2 regions of the Mesorhizobium marinum genome follow, and region 2 is predicted to be linked to the other one. Evidence: predicted binding sites of a transcription regulator. Region 2 holds the regulator's gene; the other holds the start of a gene.
The links. Region 2 encodes PhoB, which activates phosphate uptake and scavenging genes when phosphate is short. Its sites were predicted from a motif close to TGTCATNNANCTGTCAT; they were not measured.
Positions count from the first base shown of each region.

Region 1: ABUE31_RS14415 (esterase-like activity of phytase family protein) is a predicted target of PhoB. The motif match lies at 1,770-1,786, and genes of this name have one in related genera.

Region 1 is NZ_JBFOCI010000004.1:148,476-152,386, forward strand. It holds gene ABUE31_RS14395 (cytochrome P450) at 1-35, shown strand, start outside; gene ABUE31_RS14400 (DUF3297 family protein) at 84-317, opposite strand; gene ABUE31_RS14405 (YraN family protein) at 426-833, opposite strand; gene rsmI (16S rRNA (cytidine(1402)-2'-O)-methyltransferase) at 826-1,710, opposite strand; gene ABUE31_RS14415 (esterase-like activity of phytase family protein) at 1,858-3,219, shown strand; gene ABUE31_RS14420 (hypothetical protein) at 3,350-3,547, shown strand; gene ABUE31_RS14425 (EamA family transporter) at 3,624-3,911, opposite strand, start outside.
Region 2 is NZ_JBFOCI010000002.1:359,220-363,130, reverse strand. It holds gene pstA (phosphate ABC transporter permease PstA) at 1-274, shown strand, start outside; gene pstB (phosphate ABC transporter ATP-binding protein PstB) at 289-1,104, shown strand; gene phoU (phosphate signaling complex protein PhoU) at 1,139-1,846, shown strand; gene phoB (phosphate regulon transcriptional regulator PhoB) at 1,874-2,560, shown strand; gene ABUE31_RS07260 (vanadium-dependent haloperoxidase) at 2,674-3,911, shown strand, end outside.

The DNA of each region.
Region 1 (3,911 bases), on a different contig from region 2:
AGGGCGGGCTGCCGATGCGGGTGAGCGCGCGGTGAGGCTCACCCGCCGCATCCAGATCAAGGCCGGATGCGATGGCCGCTCCGTCACTCCGGCACGAACGCTTCCACCACGCCCTTGAGCTTGATCGTCATCGGCTGGCCGAAGCGGTCCTTGGAATTGCCGGCCTGCGCGCGGATCCAGCCTTCGCTCACGCAATATTCGCTGACGTCCGTGCGCTCCTTGCCGTTGAAGCGGATGCCGACGCCGCGCTCCAGGAGTTCCTCGTTGTAGAAGGGGCTTCTGGGGTCGTTGCTCAGCCGGTCGGGAAGGGTCGTCATCGTGGTCTCCTTGGCCACATCGCGTGCGGCGGGCTGCCGATAGCCGGCTGCGGGCAAGGTTTCAAGCTTTTCCGGCGTCAGCCGGCCGAGCCGGCGTCATCCGACGTCTCAACCTCGGCCGTGAAAGATGTTCTCGACATGCACCGGCCAGCGCCAGGGCAGCACGGCCACCATGTCGAAGCGCACCGACAGCTTGGCATGATCCTTCTGCCGCATCAGCCAGAGGTCCGCGGCGCCCTCGATGCGCCGTTCGGACTGGTGCGCGATGGCGTCCATCGCCTCCCTCAGCGTCCTGCGCGCCTTCACCTCGACGATCAGCACGAGGTCGCCGCGCCTTGCGATCAGGTCGATCTCGCCGAGTTTTGTCCTGTATCGCCTGGCGACGATGCGAAATCCCTTGAGCATCAGCGCCGCCGCCGCCAGCCATTCGCTCGAATGTCCGCGCCGGTAGGCCTTGCGGCGCAGCTTCAGCGCCGTGTCGGCATCCGGCCCGCGCCCTTCGCGCTTGTCAGCCATCGCGCAGGTCCAGCAGCCGGCGGTAGAGCGCCTGCTTGGGCTGGCCGGTCATCCTGGCGGCCTCCGCCGCCGCCTTCGACGCCGGCATCTCGGCGGCGAGCGACGTCAGCAGCCGGTCGACGTCCTCGACGCTGTCCGCCTTGCCTTCCGGCGGGCCGACGCAGACGACGATCTCGCCCTTCGGCGTGGCGGCCTCGGCATAGTGCGCGGCAAGGTTGGCCAGCGTGCCGGTGCGCATCTCCTCGAAGGTCTTGGTCAGCTCGCGCCCGATCGCCGCGCGCCTGTCGCCATAGACCTCGGCCATGGCGACGAGCGTCTCGGCCAGCCGCCGCGGCGATTCGAAGAAGACGAGCGTCGCGGGCGCGGCCTTCAGCTCTTCCAGCCGCGACCGCTTCTGGCCGTCCTTGACCGGCAGGAAGCCGGCGAACAGGAAGGCGTCCGATGGCAGGCCGGACGCCGTCAGCGCCGCCAGCACCGCCGACGGACCCGGCACCGGCACCACCCTGACGCCGGCTGCCTGCGCCTGCTCGACCAGCCTGAAGCCCGGATCGGACACCAGCGGCGTGCCGGCGTCCGACACCAGCGCCACGCTCTTGCCTTCCTCCAGCGCCGCGACCAGCCGCGGCCCGGCTTCCGCCGCGTTGTGCTCGTGGTAGGCGATCGGCCGCTGGCGGATGCCGTAGCGGTCGAGCAGCACGCGCGTCACCCTGGTGTCCTCGCAGGCGAGCACGTCCGCGCCGGCCAGCGTCTCCAGCGCGCGCAGCGTGATGTCGCCGAGGTTTCCGATCGGCGTCGCCACGAGATAGAGCGCCGCCTCCAGCGGCCGCGCCGCGATCTCGGCCTGTCCCACGACATAGGTTTTGCTCGAACTGTCCATGCCCGCATTAATCAGCCGGACCATCGCCCCGGCAAGTCTCTTTGCACGCGGCGGTGAACCTTCACCAAACCGTCACCGCCGCTTCAAGCCAGCGTCATGTGGCGCGCCTATCGGGGGCCGTCCAAACCCGAAGGAGACGACACCACCATGAGAAAGATCCTGCTGTCCGCGACTGCCGCCGGCGCCCTCTTCGCCGGCATGGCCCAGGCCGAGGAGAAGGAATTCCCCGCGACGCTCGAAAGCCACGCGATCCTGCCCGCCAACACCATCATCGCGGCGCCCGCCGACGCGCCCGCGCACCTGAAGACCTCGGGCAAGTTCACGACGCCCGACCGCCTGCGCGCGACCGGCCTCGGCTCCGTCCCCGGCAAGGACGGCGTGCGCGAAACCGGTCTTTCGCTGCCCTTCGACGGCCAGCCCGTACAGGGCTTCTCGGGCATCAAGACGATGGCCGACGGCACCTTCTGGTCGATGTCGGACAACGGCTTCGGCAGCAAGATGAACTCGTCGGACGCCATGCTGATGCTGCACCACGTCAAGTTCGACTGGGACAACGGCAAGGTCGAGCGCCTCGAGACGCTGTTCCTCAGCGACCCCGACCGCAAGGCCCCGTTCCCGATCGTCATGGAAGGCAGCGACGCGCGCTACCTGACCGGCGCCGACTTCGACGTCGAATCGATCCAGCCCGTCGCCGACGGCTTCTGGGTGGGCGAGGAGTTCGGCCCCTATCTCCTGAAGTTCGACCAGGCCGGCAAGCTCGTCGAGGTCATCGCCACGGCGGTTGACGGCAAGCCGGTGCTGTCGCCCGACAACCCGACGCTGGCGCTGCCTGGCAACCCGGCCGCCAAGATGCCGGCCTTCAACCTGAAGCGTTCCGGCGGCTACGAGGGCCTTGCCATGTCGAAGGACGGCAGCAAGCTCTACGGCATGCTCGAAGGCCCGCTCTACACGGCGGAAGGCAGCGTCGAGAAGGCCGACGACGGCCGCACCGTGCTGCGCGTCATCGAGTTCGACGTCGCCTCCAGGGCCTGGACCGGCCGCAACTGGCTCTACCCGCTCGCCGAGGGCGGCGAGGCGATCGGCGACTTCAACATGATCGACGAGACCACCGCGCTGGTCATCGAGCGCGACAACGGCGCCGGCGTCGCCGCCAAGGCCTGCGCCGACAAGGCGAACCCGGCGGCCGACTGCTTCGCCGTCCCGTCCACGGTCAAGCGCATCTACAAGATCGAGATGACCGACGAGAACGCCGGCAAGGCCGTCCGCAAGATCGGCTATGTCGACCTGCTGAACATCAAGGACCCCGACAACAGGAAGCGCCAGGGCGGCGGCGAGGGCTTCTACGACATGCCCTTCGTCACCATCGAGAACGTCGACCTGATCGACGGCGAACGCATCGTCGTCGGCAACGACAACAACCTGCCCTTCTCGGCCGGCCGCGCCCTCGACAAGACCGACGACAACGAATTCGTCGTGCTCAACGTCAAGGACCTGCTCGCCGCCAGGTAGACCGACGACCCGGCCCGGGCGCCCCCTTGCGCCCGGCCGGATTTCCTCCCCGTGCCGCCATCGCTTCGCCACAGTCCGGAACGAAACCTGCGCCTGCGGGTTAACGGGCATCACGTCTCGGGAGGACGCAATGGCCAGTCTGATCATCCAGGACACGTTCGAGCCCTACTACGCGGGTCGCGAGAAGGGCGGCGAGGCCGCGTCGAAGCCGCGCCCGTCGTCCGCCAGCCGGCAGAAGCGTTCCGACCAGGACGAGATCGTCCTGCCGGAGGAAGCGCCGCGCCACGTCGCCACCGTGCGGCGCGACCGCCGCATCGTCGCCCACTGACGCCGGAGCGCGGGCTTTGCCGAATCGTTTCGACGTGTGCATGGCCCGGATAGGAACGGCCGCGAAGGCCGCTCCCTCACATGCGCTGCGCCACCAGCACCGCGCCGACGGCGATCAGCGCGACGCCAAGCCAGTTGGCCGGGCCAAGCCGCTCGCCCAGGAAGACCGCGCCGAACACCGCGACCAGCACGACGCTTAGCTTGTCCACCGGCGCGACCTGCGCGGCGTTACCCAGCTTCAGCGCGCGGAAGTAGCAGAGCCACGAGGCGCCGGTCGCCAGCCCCGACAGGACGAGGAACGCATAGGTCCTGCCGGAGATCGAGCCGAGCGCCTGCGCCTGGCCGGTCGCCGCCACGATGGCGCC
Region 2 (3,911 bases):
CATCCTTACCGGCACCATCATCGGGCTGGCGCAGGCGCTCGGCGAAACCGCGCCGCTGCTGCTGATCGGCATGGTCGCCTTCGTCGCCGACTATCCGACCACGCCGCTCGACCCGGCAACCGCGCTGCCGGTGCAGATCTACATGTGGGCCAACGAGGCCGAGCGTGCATTCGTCGAACGCACCTCGGGCGCGATCATCATCCTGCTGGCGTTCCTGGCAGTCATGAATATCGGGGCGATCGTCCTGCGCCGGCGTTTTGAACGCCGGTGGTAATGGAGTAGAGGGATATGAACATGCTGACCGAAGCAGCGATCGAGAACAGGCTGTCGCCGATGTCGAACGAACGCGCTGTGAAGATGCAGGGCAGGGACGTCACGGTCCACTACGGCGAGAAGCAGGCGCTGTTCGGCATCAGCCTCGACATCCCCGAGAACCAGGTCACGGCCCTGATCGGTCCGTCCGGCTGCGGCAAGTCGACCTTCCTGCGCTGCCTGAACCGCATGAACGACACGATCGACGTCGCCAGGATCGGCGGCAAGATCACGCTCGACGGGCAGGACATCTACGACAAGGCGATCGATGTGGTCGAGTTGCGCGCCCGCGTCGGCATGGTGTTCCAGAAGCCGAATCCGTTTCCGAAGTCCATCTACGAGAACGTCGCCTATGGCCCGCGCATCCACGGACTGACGCGCAACAAGACCGAACTCGACGGCATCGTCGAGGAAAGCCTGAAGAAGGCGGCGCTGTGGAACGAGGTCAAGGACCGGCTCCACGAATCCGGCACCGGGCTGTCGGGCGGCCAGCAGCAGCGCCTGTGCATCGCCCGCACGATCGCGGTGTCGCCGGAGGTCATCCTCATGGACGAGCCCTGCTCGGCGCTCGATCCGATCGCGACCGCCAAGGTCGAGGAGTTGATGGACGAGCTGAAGCAGAACTACACGATCGTCATCGTCACCCATTCGATGCAGCAGGCCGCGCGCGTCTCGCAGCGGACCGCCTTCTTCCATCTCGGCGTGCTGGTCGAGGAAGGACCGACGGACACGATCTTCACGAGCCCGCACGACAAGCGAACGCAGGACTACATCACCGGCCGCTTCGGCTGAGCCGCCTGACCAGGTAACCGAAAGGCTCTCAACGATGGGCGAACATACCGTCACTTCCTTCGACGACGACCTGAACCACATCCAGCAGCTCATTCGCGACATGAGCGAACTGGCGGGCTCGATGGTCGGCGCGGCGATCCGCGCGCTCGTGACCTCGGACAATGCGCTTGCGCAGCGGGTCGTCTCCGATGACGCCATTATGGACGCACGCCAGCGCGAACTCGACGATCGTTCGATCGCGCTGATCGCCAAGCGCCAGCCGATGGCGCAGGACCTGCGCGCCGTCGTCGGCGCCATCCGCATGGCGGGCGACCTCGAACGCATCGGCGATCTTGCCAAGAACATCGCCAAGCGGGTCAGCGCCGTCGGCCACGGCGTCACACCGCGCAATCTTTCGCATGGCATCGAAGGCATGGCAGACCTGGTGCTGCGCCAGGTCCAGAGCGTCATCGAGCTCTATGTGGCTCGCGACGCCGACGGGCTGAGGACGCTGCGCACGGACGACGAGAAGATCGACGCCCGCTACACGGCGGTGTTCCGCGAACTCCTGACCTACATGATGGAAGACCCGCGCAACATCACGGCCTGCACGCATCTCCTGTTCTGCGCCAAGAATCTGGAGCGCATCGGCGACCATGTGACGAACATCGCCGAGAACGCCTACTATGTGGTGACCGGCGAGCAGTTGCCGGTGAGCCGCCCGAAGCTGGACGAGACCCAGCTCTCGGTGCTGGCCGAATAGCGCGACGACAGGAGGCATCCCAAGGTGATCGCTCCGAAAGTCATGGTGGTCGAGGACGAAGAGCCACTCGGCGTTCTGCTTCGCTACAATCTCGAGGCCGAAGGCTATCAGGTCGAGATCGTGACGCGCGGCGACGAGGCGGAGATCCGGCTGCAGGAGCACGCGCCCGACCTGCTGGTTCTCGACTGGATGATCCCCGGCATTTCCGGCATCGAGCTTTGCCGCCGCCTCAGGATGCGCCCGGAGACGCAGCGCCTGCCGATCATCATGCTGACGGCGCGTGGCGAGGAATCCGACCGGGTGCGCGGCCTCTCGACGGGCGCCGACGACTATCTGGTCAAGCCGTTCTCGACGCCGGAGTTCATGGCCCGGGTTCGGGCGCTGCTGCGTCGCGCGAAGCCGGAGGTGCTGTCCTCCGTGCTCAAGGTCGGCGACATCATGCTCGACCGCGAGGCGCACAGGGTCTACCGCAAGAAGAACGAGATCAAGCTCGGCCCGACCGAATTCCGGCTGCTTGAATTCATGATGCGCCATCCGGGCCGCGTCTTCTCGCGCAGCCAGCTTCTCGACAACGTCTGGGGCGAGACCATCTACATCGACGAACGCACCGTCGACGTTCATGTCGGCCGGCTGCGCAAGGCGGTGAACAACGGCCGGATGCCGGACGTGATCCGCACCATCCGCGGCGCCGGCTACGCCATCCGCGACGACTGATCCGCTCCTCCCGCGACGGTCTGCAGCGCAGCGCCCTTGCCGCGCCAGCATGTCCGGTGCATATTATTCCGAGCGCCGAAAAAAATAGCAGGCGGCGCTTGAGGGAGGAGTCCATGCGTTCATTCGCCCGCATGCTTGCGGCGCTTGCCGTGGCTATGCTGGCCTGGTGCGCGGTGCTGCCTGCCCAGGCGGCGGCGCGCCCGACGTCGCAGGAGATGCTGCGCGACTGGTACTATCTGATGAACGAGTTGGTCCGGCATACCGCGACCTATTCGCCGCCCGTGGCGAGCCGTTCGTTCGGCTATCTCGGCGTCACCGCCTTCGAGGCCGCCGTTGGCGGGTCGGACAGCCTGGTGTCGCTTGTCGGCCAGTTGCAGGGGCACACGTCGGTGCCTCAGCGCGAACCGGGAGCGATCTATGACGAGGCGGTCGTTACCAGCGCGGCCATGTCGGACGCGATCGTCTATTATTTCGGCAATACCGGTCCTACCGGCCAGCGCGCGATCAGGGCCGCGCAGAAGAAATGGCGGTCGATGGTCATCGACGGCGTGCCCGAGGATGTCGTGGCGCGCAGCGAAACCTTCGGCAAGGCGGTGGCCGCCAGCATCCATGAATGGTCGATGGATGACGGTGGCGCGACCGTCACCAACATGGGTTTTCCTGAACAGCTTGACCTGCCTGCCGGCGAGGACAAGTGGGTGCCGACGAGCGCGATCCGCCAGCAGCAACTGCCGCTGTTGCCGGGCTGGGGCAACAACCGCACCTTCGCGACGCCCTCGGGCTCGACCTGCGGCACGCCGGGCAATCCGCCCTACAGCACCGAGCCCGGATCGCAGTTCTACCAGGAGGCGATCGAGGTCTACGAGACCGCAAAGAGCGCCACGCCTGAACAGATCGCCATTGCCCGCTTCTGGTCGGACGACCCGATGCTGTCGATGACCCCGCCGGGCCACTGGATATCGATCGCGCTGCAGGTCGCGGAGCAGGCCGATCTTTCGCTCGACGACACTGTCGACCTGCTGGCGCGCATGGGAGTCGCGATGTCGGACGCGTTTGTCGGCTGCTGGCATGACAAATATGCCTTCAACCTCATACGCCCGGTCACCTACATCAAGAAGGTCGTCGACCCCAAGTGGGAGCCGATCCTGAACACGCCGCCCTTTCCAGAGTATCCGAGCGGCCACAGCACCGTCTCCGGCGCCATGGACGCCGTGCTGACCGCGTTTTTCGGCGACAACTACGCATTCGAGGACAAGACCGGCTCGCCCGACGGACGCAACCCGCGCAGCTTCAAGAGTTTCCGCGCGGCCGCCGACGAGGCCGGCATCTCGAGGATGTACGGCGGCATCCA